Regions from separate parts of the Ensifer sp. 38_S197 genome, predicted to be linked through region 4. Evidence: riboswitches for the same ligand, from Rfam matches in the RefSeq annotation. Region 4 holds a riboswitch; each other region holds the start of a gene.
The links. A riboswitch is a leader RNA that binds a small molecule or an ion and turns the genes downstream of it on or off. The one in region 4 is predicted to bind cobalamin.

Region 1 (4,194 bases), on a different contig from region 4:
GCCGTAGACGCGCTCAACATCATAGGGCGAGAACAGATACATGTCCTCGTTGTTGCGGGCGAGCTCAAAGGTGATGTCCGGGATCACGACGCCGAGGGACAGCGTCTTGATGCGGATCTTCTCGTCGGCATTCTCGCGTTTGGTATCGAGGAAACGCATGATGTCGGGGTGGTGGGCATGCAGATAGACGGCGCCTGCGCCTTGGCGGGCGCCAAGCTGGTTGGCGTAGGAGAAGGAGTCTTCGAGCAGCTTCATGATCGGGATGATGCCGGACGACTGGTTCTCGATCTGCTTGATCGGTGCGCCCATCTCTCTGATATTGGTGAGCGACAGCGCCACGCCGCCGCCGCGCTTGGAAAGCTGCAGCGCCGAATTGATCGCGCGCCCGATACTCTCCATGTTGTCCTCGATCCGCAGCAGGAAGCAGGAGACGAGCTCGCCGCGGCTCTTCTTGCCGGCATTGAGGAAAGTCGGTGTCGCTGGCTGGAAACGGCCGGAAATGATCTCGTCGACGAGATCGCGGGCAAGCTGCTCGTTGCCGCGCGCCAGCGTCATCGCCACCATGCAGACGCGATCCTCGTAGCGCTCCAGGTAGCGCTTTCCGTCGAAAGTTTTCAGCGTATAGGAGGTGTAATATTTGAACGCGCCGAGGAAGGTCGGAAAACGGAACTTCTTGGCATAGGCGTGGTCATAGAGGTCGCGCACGAAGTTGAAGGAGTACTGGTCCAGCACCTCCTGTTCGTAATAGCCCTCGGTCACCAGATAATCGAGCTTTTCCCTAAGGTTATGGAAGAAGACCGTGTTCTGGTTGACGTGCTGGAGGAAGTACTGTTTCGCCGCCAGCCGGTCCTTGTCGAGCTGGATCCGGCCCTCTTCGTCATAGAGGTTGAGCATCGCGTTCAGTGCGTGATAGTCCAGCGCCGCTTCCGTCGCCTTCAGGGGGTGTTCGCGTGTTGTGACGTCCAAAATCGTTCCATCCCGTTTTTGACATTAGCGACGTCTTCGTCCGTTCCGATTAGCTCGAAACGATAAAGATAAGGCACGCAGCACTTGGCCGAGATGACGTCGCCGGCGACCCCGTAGGTCGCGCCGAAATTGCTGTTGCCCGCGGCAATTACGCCGCGGATGTGAGAGCGGTTGCCCGCGTCGTTCAAGAAGCGGATTACCTGTTTCGGCACGGCACCCCGGCCGTCGTCGCCGCAATAGGTGGGCACGACCAGCACATAGGGTTCGGTGACGGTAAGCGTATCCTTACCTTCCGCGAGTGGTATGCGCTTCGCGCGAAGGCCGAGTTTTTCGACGAAGCGATGGGTGTTTTCCGAGCGGCTGGAAAAATAGACGATAAGCCCCACCGCCTGTCTCCTCTAAGAAAGCGTGCTGATCTTGTCGGGGCGGAAACCCGCCCAGTGTTCGGGGCCGGCGACGACGACGGGGAGCTGCATGTAGCCGAGGCCCTTGACCGTCTCGAGTGCGTCCTGGTCGACGGAGATATCAATGACCTCGTAGCTGACGCCCTGGCGATCGAGGGCCCGATAGGTCGCGGTGCATTGGACACAGGCGGGCTTGCTGTAGACGGTGATGTTCATTTCTTCCTCGTTTGGTCGGCTGGATAGGGGCAAGAGAAGGCACGTGGACACGCGACCGCGATCCGGCGAAATGCGGGGGCTGTCATGGCTGTGGCTTGCTCGGATATGGAGCCCGGGCACGCCTCTTCTTCAGCTGCGCGGGAAACCGCGCCTCTTGATTGGCGAGTGATAGGATTTCGATGACGCAGACATGACTTCACCCCGAAGCTTTCGACAGGCTGCCGGGGAGACGTCGAGACGATCAGGCAGGCTCATCCTGCCGTACTCAACCCCTCCGGACACCCCGCCCGTGGACGTTTGTTGCTCGAGGCAGGTCTCCTGGCTCACGGGTCGACGCTTCCATCCCGACCTTCCCGAGGCCTCATGCCTCAGTGGTCCAATTCCGGACAGTTGCTCGCCGTCTACAGTTGCGGGGGCAGCTACGGGATAGCCGGGCGGAAAGCCGCCGGCGCACCGTATTCCCGTCTTAGCTCCCAATCCTTGCGAATCGGAAGAACCTCGAACACTAGATATAGTATCTGATCGCAAATTTGCGTCAATAGGTGCGCGATGTCAAAGACCCGGTGCGGAGGGTCGTTTCTTTCTCGGTATGGATAACGGGAAGTAAACGGCAGACTGCAGCGGAACCTACTGGGGGAGGCTTGTTGGCTTCAATCTGGCGCGCTCCGCCAATGTGCGTCGTGGCGCCGCCGCGGCGATTGCGAGGATTCTGGCCGAAGGTCTCTGCGGTGTGGTCCGCTCGATCGCGGGATGCTGCACCAGAAGATCCGGACAGGTTCTGTCTCGGCAATCCATCAGTCGCAAAGCGAGATGCTGACGTCCCTGTTTTCGCCGGGCTGCGCGCGCGGCGAGATCGTCACGGCTGGCAGCGTGTTGGTGCGGTCCCTCTTTGGTGAGGGTTTCGGCCCGGATGACGTGTCTTCCTTCGACCAGTGCCATGGATCGGCAACGTCGCCGACGCGCGCGCGGATGGTCTCGTGATCCCGCGTCAGGCCGATATCCCGGAGCTGGAATTCGCTGAACGTATCGATGGCGATGGTCGAGTTGAGGGCGCTCCCGGCCTGCTTCAGGACATGAAGGATCGTTGATCGCACTGCGTTAAGCATTGCTATCCTCTTTGTTTTCGCTGTTGTGTTCGCCAAAAAAGTGAGGAATTTTGCTGCTTCGCGCAAAGCGATTTCTCGCATGCTGGCATAAAGAATGCTTATCTCAGCGCCATGAGCAAGATACCTCCCATGAGTGCGGTGCGCGCCTTCGAAGCCGCCGCCAGGCACCTGAGTTTCACCCGCGCGGCCAAGGAACTCGGGATGACTCAGGCTGCCGTCAGCTACCAGATCCGGCTGCTGGAGGAGCGCATCGGCACGCCGCTCTTCGTGCGGCTTGCGCGCGAGGTGCGGTTGACGGCCGCCGGGCGGCAGTTGGCGCCGAAGGTGACGGAGGCGATCGATCTGCTGGGCGCGGCCTTCTCCGAGATTGCCGACAAGACCGAACATCACCTGCACATTTCCGTGCTTCCGACCGTCGTTTCGAGCTGGCTCGGCCCCAGGCTCGCCTCGTTCCAGACCGCCCAGCCGAACATCAGCATAAGGGTGCACATGTCGACCGATCTGGTCGACTTCAAGCGCGACGCCATCGATCTTTCAGTGCGCAGTGGCAGCGGCGACTGGCCGGGCAACGACGTGTTCCCGCTGTTCCCGATCGATTACATGCCGGTCTGCACCCCGTCATTCCTGGAAAAGCACCAGCTGAAGCATCCGTCGGATGTTCTGCGGGTGCGCCGATTCGGCAACGCCAGCTGGTGGCGGCGGTGGATGATCGAGACCGGCGTAGAGCCGCCGGAAAGCAACGGCACGGAGCTGATCTTCGACGTCCAGGCGATGGATGTCGCGACCACCCTGGCGGAACATGGCATCGCCATTGCCGTATCAACCTTCCTGATGGAGGAACTGAAGAGCGGCAGGCTCATTCGGCCGTTCGAACATGTGGTCAGGGACGGTCGCGCCTATTGGCTGGTCTATCCGCAAAGCAGCCGGCGGCAGAAGAAGATCCAGGCCTTTCGCGACTGGATCATTGCCGAGGCGGACGCGTCGAACGCGCTGCTCGCGATCGCGATGGATGATGCGAGGTCGGTATCCCCTCAGGCCGTGGTCGGCGCAAGTGCGCTCATGAAGCCTGAATAGGTCTTGCTGAGCGGTGATGCATACGAACCGCGCTTGCTGGTCATAAGTCCTTGCGACACCAACGCCTCCGCCTGCTTGACGGCGGCGGAGACGCCATCGATTACCGGAACGCCGTAATCGGCTTGCAGGTCCCGGGCAAGGTCTGCCATGCCGGCGCAGCCGAGCACGATCGCCTCGGCGCCGTCCTGAGTAAGTGCCAGTTCGATCTCGCGTCGCAGTTTGGCAAGGGCGTTCGAGGCCTTGTCTTCCAGTTCGAGCACCGGAATATCGGCGGCGCGCACCTTGGCCCTGCTGTCCATGCCGTAGTGCCGGACGAGATTCTCGATCAGGACGCGGGAACGTTCGAGCGTCGTGACCACAGTGAAGCGTTGCGCCAACATGGCAGCGGTCGCGACGGCGGACTCGCAGAGCCCGACCACTGGAATGCG
Region 2 (4,194 bases), 160 kb from region 4:
TGCGGTGGCGGCAGCGTCGCCACCTTCGACGGCGGAGACCCCGACACCTGCAGCGAGCTCGACAGCCTCATCGCCGAGATGGAAGACAACCTGCGCATGCTGAAATCGGAGCGTGAGCAGATCGTCGCCGGCGGCAGCGAAGACACCCGTCGCCGTATCGTCGCCGCGCTCGAGATCAACGGCTGCTACAGCGACCGCGACTATTTTGCGAGCGTCGAACCCGAAGAGCCGGAGACGCACCGCAACATCATCGCCGATCTGCCGCCTGACGACGCCTACGGGCCAATGCTTGGGCAGGGCGAAGACGGTTATGCGCCGCAGGACGGCTACTATCGCGGGACGTTGCGGACCATGTGCGTGCGCACCTGCGACGGCGCCTTCTTCCCGATCTCTTCGGATGCGACACCCGCCGACTTCCCGCGTGACGAACAGGCCTGCCGGGCGCGCTGCCCTGGCGCCGAAACGGAGCTCTACTTCCACGACCTCAACACGGAGGAGAGCGAACAGATGGTCTCGGCCGTGACCGGCCGGCCCTATACCGAAATGCCCAATGCCTTCGCCTATCGCACCCGCGGCATCAGCAAACCCGGCATGTGCGGCTGCCAGATACCGCAGACGGCCGCGACCTCGCCGAAAGCGACCGGTACGATGACCGGCGATGACCAGTCGTCAATCGTGGTCATCGAAACCAAGAAACCGGCAGATGCCACGACCGCTAAGGCGCCGCCCGAGGAGCGCCCATACGACCCATCCAAGAACAAGGTGCGCGTCGTCGGCCCGACCTTCCTGCCCAACGAAGAAACCTCGATCGACCTCAAGCACCCGAAGGGACCGGCCTATCAACCGGTCCAGAATTGATGTCGGTACGATCCGTCGCTGCAGTTCCCCAGCCTTCCTCGAAGACCAGTTCTTCCAGCGGCAGGCGCTGGCGCCATCCTTTCACCGCCAGCTCGGGCTGCTGATAGAGACGATCGACATAGCCGAGGCAGAGCCACGCAACGATCTCGATATGATCGGGGACGCCGAGGATCGCCTTGACTTCCGCCTCGTGGAAGATGCTGACCCAGCCGACGCCGACCCCTTCAGCGCGCGCCGCAAGCCACAGGTTCTGCACGGCGCAAACCGTCGAGTAGACATCCATCTGCGGATTGTGCGTGCGGCCGAGAATGACGGCGCCACCGCGCGTGCGATCACAGGTGACGCAGATGCTGAGCGGCGCCTTGCGAATGCCTTCGAGCTTCAGTGATCGATACTTGGCCTGTTGCTCCTCCGCAAACATCAGCGCCGCCTCGTCATTGGCACGGCGAAAGGCCTGCCAGATGCGTTCGCGCGTTTCCGGCGCCCGCACCAGCACGAAGTTCCAGGGCTGCATGAGACCCACGGACGGCGCGCTGTGCGCCGCCGTCAGCAGCCGCTTCACCAGTTCGTCGGGCAAAGGCTTGTCCAGGAATTCATCGCGCACGTCGCGGCGTGTTTCGATGGCGCGGTAGACGGCCTCCCGCTCTTCCAGCGAAAAGGCACCGGCAGCCGCAAGGCCGCCCTTCGGTTCAGTCAGCATCGTTCGATCCCCAACAATGCGAAAACCTCCCGCCGTCCACGCGGGGTTCGGTCTATCTCGCCAGGCCGGTCTTCTGACTTCGGTTCAACCGGTCGCCCCACCTTCCCAGATCGCTTGAAGATCCAGTGGCAAAACCTTGAATCAATTCAAGGCACTTCGAGAGGCAACCGTCCCCGTCACAGCGTTGGGCACGTTCCGGAATGACACCGGATTCCCGATTCTCCCGCTCGCGCGGGCACCTGACGGCGCCATAAGGGCACAGCCGCCTGGGAAAGACAAGCACCCGTCAGGGCGGGATGAGGAAAAGTGCCGGCGGTTTTCCGCCCGCATCCCGCTCTACTTATAAGGATCGATCACCGTGATCTAAAGCGGCGCCACCGGATGCGGCGAACCGTCATAGCCGCCCCAGACCGACTGGTCGAAGCAGATCATCGATCCGGTCATCAGCCCGGATTCGGCCGAAGAAAGATAGGCGCAGGCGCGCGCCACCTCCACCGGATCGACGAGCCTGCCGAACGGTTGGCTGGCGGCCGCCTTTTCGAGCCAGTCCGCGGCGGCTCCGTGAAACTCGCGCTGGATGCGATCTTCGCCTTCGGATGCCATCCAGCCGATATTCAGGCCGTTGACGCGGATGCGGTTGCGTAACAGCGCGTAGGCCGTGTTCTTGGTCAGCGTTTCGAGAGCCCCTTTCGACGCGCAATAGGCCGCGATGACGGGCTGCCCGGCCATCGCCGACATGGAACCGATATTGACGATCGTGCCTTCGGTCCGCTCGCGCCGCATCACCTTCACCGTTTCCTGCATCAGGAAGAAGGGCGCCCTTACATTGATGGCGAACATCCGGTCGAAGAGCTCCGGTGTCGTGTCGAGGATCGTGCCGCGATCGGTAATGGCCGCAGCATTGACCAGCGCATCGACCCGGCCGAACTCCGCATCGCAGGCGGCAACGACCTTCCGCGCGTGCTCCACCTTTTCAAGATCGGCCTCGACATAGACGACCTTCGCGCCGCTGGCCTTGCCGATTTCCTCCGCCTTCGCGCGCCCCTTGGCGGCATTGCGCCCGCAAATGACGATGCCAGCGACGCCGCGTTCGGCGAAAAGGCCGGCAATCGCTGCGCCCAGTCCTTGCGTGCCACCGGTGACGATGGCGATCTTGCCTTGCATCTGTCCTTTCATCGAATTCCTCCCTCGGAAATGATCGTGTGAAACAGGTACGGGCCCCGAGCGCAGCGCATCGGGAACCCGTCAAATGTGAGACTGAACCGTCAGCTCAGCTTGCGCCGTGCCTGTGCATCGAGTGCCGCTTGAAAGTCCTGCTCGCTCGTTCCCGCGGCCAGTGCCTCGCGCATCAACTGCGCCTGCGTCTTCGGCGCCAGGCCGCCGAGCGGCGGATCCCGGTCGAGATTGGTCGGAAACGAATAGCCCTCGGCGCAGGATGCAATGGCGTTGGCGGCTTCCGCCTCGGTCAGCTTGCCCTTCGCCAGCAACGTCTTCAAGGCTGGGTAGAGCGTCGCGCTCATCGTCAGCCGGTCGACCGTCTCCATCGCCCGACCGAAAGCCGAGGACACCTGCAGGAGATTGGCGACGCGGCGGATATCGGCGGAGCGATTGTTGCCGGCGGCATGGAAGAGCGCAGGGTTGAAGAAGACGACATCGCCCTTTTCGAGCGGAAGCTGCACGTGGTGCTCGTCGAAATAGGCGCGGAACTCCGGCCGGTTGAGCGCCAGATAGCCCGGCACATAGGTCTGGCTATAGGGCAGGAACAGCGTCGGCCCGCTTTCGAGCGGCATGTCGCAATGGGCGACCGCGCCTTGCAGCGTCAGCATCGGCGAAAGCTTGTGCACATGAACCGGATATCGCTCGATAACCGCGGAGGTCTGGAAGCCGAGATGGTAGTCCCGGTGTGCCGATTGCGCCGCGCCGCCCGGATTGACGCGGTTCACCTGCGCCGTCATCTGATAGTTCGGCCCGAGCCAGGCCTCGCTGACGAGCGCTATGATCGCATTGGCATAGTAGGCCGCAAAATTCTCGGGCGCCTTCAGGCAGTGTTTTTCCAGCGAGTTCCAGATGCGATCGTTGGCGCCGGGCTTGGCGAAGTGATCACCGCCGCCGCTGTTGCTGCGATGCTGCTCCTCGATGATCCCGTCGAAGACGGCGCTCGCGACGTCGATTGCGGCCGTATCGGCGAAGGCGCGCTTGAAGACCGCCACACCCGGGCCGGTTGCCAGCGCTTCACAGATTTCGGCAAGCACCGCTCGCCGCGTTTCGGCATTGTCACAGGCGGCAATCAGGTCGGCGCTGTTGTAGACGAGCACGTTCTTGTCGCAGCCTGAAGCATAGGGATAGTCGGCCAGGTTGGTGCGCCGTTCGACTTCCGCCCGGAACGCCTCGATATCGCAGGCCTCCTCCGTGAGCCAGACACGCTCCACCCGCTGCCTCGCACCGTTGTCGGTCTTCATCCCGTTTCCTCCCCTGGAACATCTTGATGAGCACGAACATAGGCGGCGGCAAAACATGATATAGGGCAAGAATCCATCAAAAATCCATCAGGAGAGTTGGCGCGATGGCCCATCCGTTTCTGGTCAAGGACATCGCCTTTCAGGCCGGCCTCAGCACTGCGACCGTCGATCGCGTGC
Region 3 (4,194 bases), 1.4 Mb from region 4:
GATGAAGCCGAGGTTCAGCCCGGACATCTGCGTTGCCAGGACTTCGAGCTCCGAGCGGAACAAAAGATCCTCCGGCCGACGGGCGCAGGAGATGAAGGTGACGTCCGTCTCCGGCACGCAGTCCGCCATCCAGCGGGTCATCGACATCATCGGCGTGATGCCGGAGCCGGCCGAGATGAACAGGTACTTATCGCCCGGATGGCGGACGAAGCTGAAATCGCCGAGCGGCCCGAAGGCCCTCAGCTTCATGCCGGGCTTGAGATGGTCGAACATCCAGCGGGTGCCGATGCTGTCGGCCTGTGCCTTCACCGTGACCGCGATCGAGAGCGGCCGCGATGGCGTCGACGACAGGGTATAGGTGCGCATGACCGGTTCGTCCGCGACCGGCAGTTCGAGCGTCACGAACTGGCCGGGCAGGTAGCGAAACCAGGCTGGCTTCTCCGCGCGGAAGGTGAAGGTGATGACGTCGGCGGTCTCGACGACCGCCGACGTGCATTCGAGCATCTGCTGCCGGTCGATCCAGACATGCAGTTCGTCGAAATGGTGGAAGGAGGGTGCCATCTGCATGTCAGGCGACCTTCGACAACGGAGCCGCATCGCCCTCGAGGCGCTGCTCCATGAACTTGCAGTACCATTCGACGAACTGCATTACGCCGCCTTCATGCTCCGGCGAATAGGGGCCGGATTCATAGGCCGGCGACCGGATGCCGAAGGCGTTTTCCTCGACGATCTGGCGATCCTGGTCGTTGGTCTCGGTCCAGACATGGGTCAGGTCATCGAGTGTATAGTCGACGCCTTCGACCGCATCCTTGTTGACCAGCCACTTCGTCGTCACTTGCGTGAGCTCCGGCCCGAGCGGCAGCACGCGGAAGGTGATGGCGTGATCGGAAAGCACATGGTTCCAGGTGGTCGGGTAATGGAACATCAGGAGCGTGCCGATCTGCTTCTGCCGGACATCGGCTGACAGCGCGCGTTTAACGGCGGGCGCACCCGACATCGTATAGCTTTCGGCATCATCGACCAGCGGCATGCGCGCGGCGCGGAACTGGCCGGTCGGCGACATCCGGAACTCGCTCGGCAGGCCCTCTGCCTCGCATTTCGCCCAGTGAGCGGCAATCACCGGATCGTCCTTGGCGCCCTGCACCCCGGTCGCGGTCGGCGCTTCCGGATATGTGCGGCAGAGTTCAGGGTGATTGGCGGCGCAATGGTAGCACTCGCGGTTGTTTTCCCAGACGAGCTTCCAGTTGCCCTTCTCGATGATGGTGCTTTCGAAGGCAACCTTGGTCTCCCCAAGCCGGTGGGGAGCGAGATAGGGGGTGACCAGTTCACGGAAGGCCGCGAAATCCGCCGGTGTCTCCGACAGGTTGATGAAGATGTAGCCGCCGACCGTCTCGCAGTGGATCGGTTTCAGGCTGTGGGCCGCCTTGTCGAAGTCCTCGCCCATCTGGCGCGCGAAGAGCAGCGAGCCATCGAGTTCGTAAGTCCACTGATGATAGGGACAGACGAGCTTCGCCGAGGACCCCTTGTGCTGCGTGCAGACGCGGGAACCGCGGTGCCGGCAGGAATTGTGGAGCGCGCGGATCGTACCCTGGCGATCGCGGGTGACGACGACGGGAAAATCGCCGACCTGGACGGTGAAATAGTTGCCGGCCCGCGGGATCTCGCAGTCATGGCCGATGAACAGCCAGTCCTTGTACCAGATGTTTTCCAGATCCTGCCGGTAATAGTCGGGATCGATGTAGAAGGCCCGATCGAGGCTGTAGCCGTCACGCCGGCCCTTCAGCTTGCGAAGCATATCGGTCTTGGTATCCATGTCCTGTCCTCATGCGCCATGTTTCGGAGAGGCAGGACAGGAACCCGCACGGGCGCGCACCCATGCGTTTCAGGCTCCGATCCGGCTGCCCGCCGCAACCCGTTACGGTTATGTCCGTCAAGGCTGGTTTCCGGGCTCAGGAGCCGTCCTTTGCGGACCAGCCCGGCGCCTTCCCGGACGGAACCGTCCAGTGGCCTTTTGCCGAGGCTTTCGCTCCACCACCGTTGCGGGGGCAGCGCCGGGATTTGACCGGCTTCCCAATTCTCCGCCTTCCCCTCGGAAGACGACACCTTGAGCAAGGATATGTAAGCGCGGAAGGCACCCTGGCAGGCGCCGGATAGCGACATCCAATTCCAGAATGACGACACAGTGGAAACCGTCCCCCTTGAACGGAGTCGAAAATTTTTCTATTTATAAACAGATAGATAGATCAAATATTGGGCATATGCCACTTTTCGCGGCCGATATGGCGCAGGCACGGGAAGACTTCGCCCGTTTGCGACATTTTCATGAAAGTGCCGGCGCATCTTCCGCCAACGAAAGGAAATCCTTCATTAACCATAAGGCACTAGGCTTGCCGGCGGACGAAGATGTCCGGCAGGCAGATGGCGCATGGCAAAATTCAGATATTACGACGCAGCGGCCGAGAAGCCGCCGGCCGTCGTGCCGAAGACGGCGGTTCACAGCGAGTTCCTGCGCACCGGCAGGATCAACCGCCGGCAATGGGCGCCGAGCGAACGACGGTATCTGAGTTATGAGGAAGTCGCGGACAGAACCGCCAAGAAGCTCGCGACCGCCGGCGACACGACGCACAAGCGGATCAACGGCTTTCACGCCTCGATCCAGTTCCCGAAGCTGATCTTCCACCGCACGCTCGTCGGCAAGCCGCATCTCGGCTATTGCCATGTGACGGCGGCGCGGACGGCGGTCACGCCTTCCAAGTACATCACCTGGTCGTTCTATTTCGCCAATTTCTTCAGCGACCTTGGTGACGAGACCCATTTCTTCGACCGCATCCAGAGCGGCTATTCCCGCATGTATTTTGCCGTCGCGATCGAGCCGAGCGCCGAAGACGGACAGATGGTCATCAACCGCAACGTCCGCGACAACGGACTGCTCTTTCGCACCGACGACCCCAAGGTTGCTCTCAAGAACGTGCTGATGCTGGGTGCCCGGGACGACGCGCTGCGCCGCATCATCCGCAGCCTCTGAGCCAGTAACCGTTTCCCGCAAAGAAAATCGTTCTGTTTTCCCGGCACGTCCGCTAAGGAAGCGGCGGAAAGGAAACGGCATGGCAGAGATCATCGACACGGGCATTGAACCGGACCGCGCAATCGAACGCGCCTGCGCCGTTCTTGCCGAAGGCGAGCCGGTCGCCATTCCCACCGAAACCGTCTATGGCCTTGCCGCCGACGCGACCAACCCCGATGCGATCAGCCGCATCTACGAGATGAAGGGCCGGCCGCGTTTCAATCCGCTGATCTCGCATGTTTCCGACATGGCCATGGCCGAGGCTCATGTGCGCTTCGACCCCGTGTCCCGACGCCTGGCGGAAGCATTCTGGCCCGGCCCCCTGACATTGATCCTGCCGCAGCGGCCTGAGAGCACCGTGCATGCACTCGCCTCGGCCGGCCTCGACACGCTTGGCATCCGCATGCCCGACGGCTTCTCGCGGCGGGTGATCGCACGGTTCGGGCGACCGCTCGCCGCGCCCAGCGCCAATACCTCGGGCAAGATCAGCCCGACCAGTGCGGCCCATGTCGACGCCGATCTCGGCGAGAAACTGAAGCTGATCCTCGATGCCGGCCCGGCCGAAATCGGCCTGGAGTCCACGATCATCAAGGTCGACGGCGACGAGATCCGGCTGCTGCGCCCGGGCGGTCTGGATGCCGCCGAGATCGAGCGCCTGCTCGATCGTCCGGTGATCCGACCGGAAACGGCGGGCGCAACGATCGAGGCGCCGGGCATGCTGGCCTCCCATTACGCGCCGGGCGCTGCCGTGAGGCTTGATGCCACCGATGTGCGCAGCGGTGAGGCGCTGATCCGCTTCGGTGGCGACCGGATCGCCAACGAGGAACAAGCGGCCGTGGTTCTCGATCTCAGCCCGACCGGAAGTCTTCGCGAAGCGGCAGCCAATCTCTTCGACTACATGAAGCGCGCGGACGCCAGCGGCGCTGCGACGATCGCCTTCGGGCCGATCCCTTCGGAAGGGTTGGGAGAAGCGATCATCGATCGGCTGCAGCGGGCGGCGGCACCGCGCGGGTGAGCTTGCGTGCGGCATCTCCTCCGCACCGCGATTGCGGTTATGATCGCAGTCGATACGAACCGAGGATCGTGTCTTCAGATCGACCGGTCCGATAGCGCGCGCAGGCGCCATATGA
Region 4 (4,194 bases):
CCAGATGCCGGCCTTGAGCAAGGGCTTCGCCGGCTGCGGCTTCTCCGCACCTGTCACCAGCGCCTCGGCATAATCGAGGAACAGGCCGGCATTGTCGGCGCCGCCCTCGGTGAAATAGGCCCAGAGTCGCTGGCGATCGTCCGCTGCAACCGTCGAGAACGGCTCAAGCCCCGGATCCGGCTTGTCGTCGCCGGGCAGCACCGCGATCTGGAAGCGGTGGGTGACGGCGGCCGCATACAAGGCTTCCAGCAGATAGCGGAAGTAACTGGCACCACCGAGCGGCCTAACGACGATAAGCTTCGCGTGACGCGCCGTGCGCTCGACATAGGTGTCGACCGACATCGGGTGCATCAGGCTCATGAGGCTGGCGATGCGCAGGCTGAGACCGCCGTCGCGGCGGCCGTGGGCGGCAGCGATCGAGGAAAGCTCGGTGTCGGCGGCCGAGAAAAACAGGATGTCGGCCGGCGTTTGCCCTAGGTCGATAGCCTCGTTGCCGTCGGCGATCGTTCCTTTCTGGGCGAGAAGCAGATGCATTCGTTTTGTCCGTTCGGGCAATCCCGAACGAAACGCCGAAAGCGACTTCCGTCCGGAATTGCATCATTTCAATACGTTAGATCATTTCACTCAAGGAATGATCTAGACGAGCCCGGTGATCGCAGCGCGCACCGCCGCTTCATCCATGTCGTGCAGGCCGATGACGACGAGGCGCGTGCCGCGCTTTTCGCCGGCCGCCCAGACGCGGTCGTAATACTGATCGATGCGTGCGCCGACCGCCTGGATCAGCAGGCGCATCGGCTTGCCGGGCACGTCGGCAAAGCCCTTGAGGCGCAGAACGTCGTGTTCGGCGATCACGCCTTTCAGGCGGTCGATGAAGGCAGCCGGATCAGCGACCGAACCAAGCTCGACGACGAAGCTGTCGAACTCGTCATGGTCGTGCTCCTCGCCCGCCTCGTGCTCCATTTCGTGGTGCGACTTGCGGTTGGCGATCTCGCCTTCCGTGCCGACACCGAGGCCGAGCAGGATGGCGGCGGCGACTTCGCCGTTCTTCGCCTCAATCATCGTCGGCTTGCGGCTGATGCGGGAGGCCACTTCCTCGCGCACCGACCTGATGCCGGAGGCGTCGATCAGGTCGGTCTTGTTGAGGACGATGAGGTCGGCGGCGGTCAACTGGTCCTCGAAGAGCTCCTCGATCGGGCTTTCGTGATCGAGATTGTCGTCCTCGACGCGCAGCGCATCCACCTTGTCGTGATCGTCGGCAAAGCGGCCGGCGGCAACGGCGGCGCTATCGACCACCGTGACGACGCCATCGACGGTCACTTCGCTGCGGATATCCGGCCAGTTGAAGGCGGCGACCAGCGGCTGCGGCAAGGCGAGACCCGAGGTTTCGATGATGATATGGTCCGGGCGCCTCTCGCGCTCGAGCAGCTTGGTCATGGTCGGAATGAAATCGTCGGCGACGGTGCAGCAGATGCAGCCATTGGTAAGCTCGATGATATCGTCCTCGGTGCAGGCCTCCGCACCGCAGCCCTTCAAGACGTCGCCGTCGACGCCGAGATCGCCGAACTCGTTGATGATCAGCGCGATGCGCTTGCCATCGGCGTTCTGCAATAGGTTGCGGATCATCGTCGTCTTGCCGGCGCCGAGGAAGCCGGTGATGACGGTCGCCGGGATCTTGCCGTGGCTGGCCTTCGCAGTGGTCATTTATCAACCCTTCATTTTCAGCGGCAAACCGGCCGCGACAAAGTAAACTTCAGCGGATTTCTCCGCAACGATCTGGTGAAGACGGCCGGCATGGTCGCGAAAATCGCGGGCCATGCGGTTCTCGGGCACGATGCCGAGGCCGACCTCGTTGGAAACGAAGACGAGACGCGCTTGCGCCTCTGGCAGGTAGGCGGCAAGGGCGGCGAACTCCGCTGCCATGTCGCGCTCTTCGAGCATGAGGTTGGTGACCCAGAGCGTCAGGCAATCGATCAGCACGACATGATTGCGATCATCGATGCGGTTGAGGATGCCGACGAGGTCGAGCGGCTCCTCATGCGTCGTCCAGCCATCGCCGCGGCGGGCCTTGTGGTGGTCGATCCGCTCGCGCATTTCGTCGTCCCAGGCGCGGCCGGTCGCGACATAATGTTTTGTGAGCCCGGACGCTTCGACGAGCTTCTCGGAAAAGCTGGATTTTCCGGAACGGGCGCCACCGAGGACCAGAACGGGTCCGGCGCTGGAGATGCTCATCGCCGCCGCCTCAACACGCCGCGGTCAGCGGCAGCTGGCAACAATCGTTCGGCGCGCCGGCGGCGCGGTCGGGAAAATATCTGTGAGCCAAAACAACCTCCGTGATGGCGTTGGAGACCGCGGGTCTCCTCGGGCGGAATGCCCATGCCGGATGGCAGGTCTCCTGGCTCACGGCGTCACGGCTTCCCGCATCGCCTCGCCCGTAAGGGCGAGGTTCCGATGTCAGGACCCGAGCGGCCCGCCTCACCTTCCCGGCGCTTTCCGGTGCCACAGCGAACCTTTGCACGTCGTCTCCGACGCGAGGGCGCTGTGGGCGGTCTCGTGAAAGGCGGACGATTCGTAGAAGAAGAGGCGTCCAACCCGGCTGATCACGATGCCACGCCAGTGGCTTTTCCGGCTCGTTTCCGAATTGCCGCGATTGCCCCATGCAATCGCACGGCAAGCCTAAGCTCCGAGCCCGATGGCGAACCCTGACCGTTCTACAGTCGCGGGGTCGGCTGCGATAAGGATGCCCGATTTGGGTCCATCCGTCACATTCCCAATTATTCCCCCGCATCGCCACGACGAGGGGGAACCATCCAACACCTGATGATTAGGAAGCGGCCGGGGCAAAGTCAATCGACGCTTGCGACACCTCCCCGGCCTCGTTGCGCCGCGCGACGATTTGTCGGCACGGAATGGGCGGGCCGGAGTACGCCCTAAAGGATAGCGCATCCGCCTGAGCTTTCACCCGGTACGTCTTTTCGCTCTCATCTTGCGCCAAAGCACTATCAGAATGTGCCAATATGCCATCAAGCTCTGGCGCGTCCGTATTCCCATGTGCAGAAAAGAGGGGAATAATGAACTCAAAATTGCAGGCGACCATGTCAAACCGCCTTTATCCCGTGGCCAGATCCATCACCCAGGTGGCCAAGCTGCTGAAAATCTCCGCCGAACAGGCGTTGCGCCGGGCCGGGCTGCCGCGTGATATTCTTCGCAACGAGGGCAAGGGCCTGACGCCCGCCCAGGTGTTCGCCCTGTGGCGCGCCATCGAAGCCGAGGCTGACCGGCCCGATCTGCCGCTCTATCTGAGCAAGCTCTTTGCCCACGCACCGTTCACACCGGCAATGTTCTCTTTCTCGTGTTCGCCGGACGTGCGCATCGGGTTCCAGCGCCTGTCGGTGTTCAAACCGCTGATGGGGCCGATGAAGCTGGAGGTCTCCGAGGATGACAGCGGCCTGCATATCGAGATCGGTTCGGTGGACCCGGCTGTTCCGGCCCCGCCGCAACTGGTCTGGTTCGAGGCCCTCTACCTCCTGGAATCCGCCCGCTGTTACACCGCGGAATTTATCCAGCCATCGCACGTCCAACTGCCCGAGTTGACCAATCTGGGCGAGGACGTGTTGGAATTCCTGGGCTGTGAACCGGACCTTGGCGGCGGAGCGCGCCTCTCCTTGCGCAAGGAAGATGCCGATCTGCCGCTGATCACCGAAAACGAGGAATCCTGGCCCGAGTTCGAGAAAAAGTTGCGCCGCGAGATGGAGGCACATGAAACCGACACTCCCATCGTGCTGCGCGCAAAGCGGGTTCTGCATGACATGCTGCCGTCGGGCGAGGCCAATATCGAGGCGATGTGCAGGCGGCTGGCCATGTCGAAACGCACCCTGCAACGGCAATTGAAGGAGGAAGGTGAAACCTTCCAGACGGTGCTGGCATCGACCCGCGCGGAACTGGCGATGCACTATCTCGGCGAAGACGGGCTGAACGTCGAGGAAATCTCCTATCTCCTGGCCTACCGCGAGCCGAACTCTTTCTATCGCGCCTTCCAGGGCTGGACCGGCATGACGCCGGCCGAAGCGCGGGGAATGGTGGCGCACTGAGAAGTCCGATCAGGATCAGGGAAACGGGTGCGATCCGGCTTCCGTTTTGCATATGCGCCAGGAGATAGGGATTTGGCGCGTTCCGATAGTTGATTGGCACAAAGCG

Region 1: it holds a riboswitch for cobalamin, as region 4 does, so the genes downstream of both, nrdH (glutaredoxin-like protein NrdH) here and cobU (bifunctional adenosylcobinamide kinase/adenosylcobinamide-phosphate guanylyltransferase) in region 4, are expected to answer to the same signal.
Region 2: it holds a riboswitch for cobalamin, as region 4 does, so the genes downstream of both, bluB (5,6-dimethylbenzimidazole synthase) here and cobU (bifunctional adenosylcobinamide kinase/adenosylcobinamide-phosphate guanylyltransferase) in region 4, are expected to answer to the same signal.
Region 3: it holds a riboswitch for cobalamin, as region 4 does, so the genes downstream of both, AC1Z3V_RS21405 (aromatic ring-hydroxylating oxygenase subunit alpha) here and cobU (bifunctional adenosylcobinamide kinase/adenosylcobinamide-phosphate guanylyltransferase) in region 4, are expected to answer to the same signal.

What each region holds. Positions count from the first base shown of each region.
Region 1 is NZ_JBXOVZ010000001.1:983,846-988,039, reverse strand. Features, by position in the region: gene nrdE (class 1b ribonucleoside-diphosphate reductase subunit alpha) at 1-966, opposite strand, end outside; gene nrdI (class Ib ribonucleoside-diphosphate reductase assembly flavoprotein NrdI) at 936-1,352, opposite strand; gene nrdH (glutaredoxin-like protein NrdH) at 1,365-1,586, opposite strand; cobalamin riboswitch at 1,878-2,102, opposite strand; gene AC1Z3V_RS04430 (hypothetical protein) at 2,381-2,692, opposite strand; gene AC1Z3V_RS04425 (LysR substrate-binding domain-containing protein) at 2,822-3,766, shown strand; gene AC1Z3V_RS04420 (aspartate/glutamate racemase family protein) at 3,724-4,194, opposite strand, start outside.
Region 2 is NZ_JBXOVZ010000002.1:2,932,036-2,936,229, forward strand. Features, by position in the region: gene AC1Z3V_RS27240 (DUF2865 domain-containing protein) at 1-858, shown strand, start outside; gene bluB (5,6-dimethylbenzimidazole synthase) at 815-1,558, opposite strand; cobalamin riboswitch at 1,605-1,816, opposite strand; gene AC1Z3V_RS27250 (SDR family oxidoreductase) at 1,922-2,734, opposite strand; gene AC1Z3V_RS27255 (phytanoyl-CoA dioxygenase family protein) at 2,824-4,017, opposite strand; gene AC1Z3V_RS27260 (LacI family DNA-binding transcriptional regulator) at 4,122-4,194, shown strand, end outside.
Region 3 is NZ_JBXOVZ010000002.1:1,724,050-1,728,243, reverse strand. Features, by position in the region: gene AC1Z3V_RS21410 (FAD-binding oxidoreductase) at 1-567, opposite strand, end outside; gene AC1Z3V_RS21405 (aromatic ring-hydroxylating oxygenase subunit alpha) at 569-1,813, opposite strand; cobalamin riboswitch at 1,918-2,122, opposite strand; gene AC1Z3V_RS21400 (DUF6656 family protein) at 2,426-3,025, shown strand; gene AC1Z3V_RS21395 (L-threonylcarbamoyladenylate synthase) at 3,105-4,079, shown strand.
Region 4 is NZ_JBXOVZ010000002.1:3,095,185-3,099,378, forward strand. Features, by position in the region: partial or broken gene AC1Z3V_RS27995 (cobaltochelatase subunit CobN) at 1-534, opposite strand, end outside; gene cobW (cobalamin biosynthesis protein CobW) at 637-1,701, opposite strand; gene cobU (bifunctional adenosylcobinamide kinase/adenosylcobinamide-phosphate guanylyltransferase) at 1,705-2,229, opposite strand; cobalamin riboswitch at 2,675-2,823, opposite strand; gene AC1Z3V_RS28010 (helix-turn-helix transcriptional regulator) at 3,069-4,088, shown strand.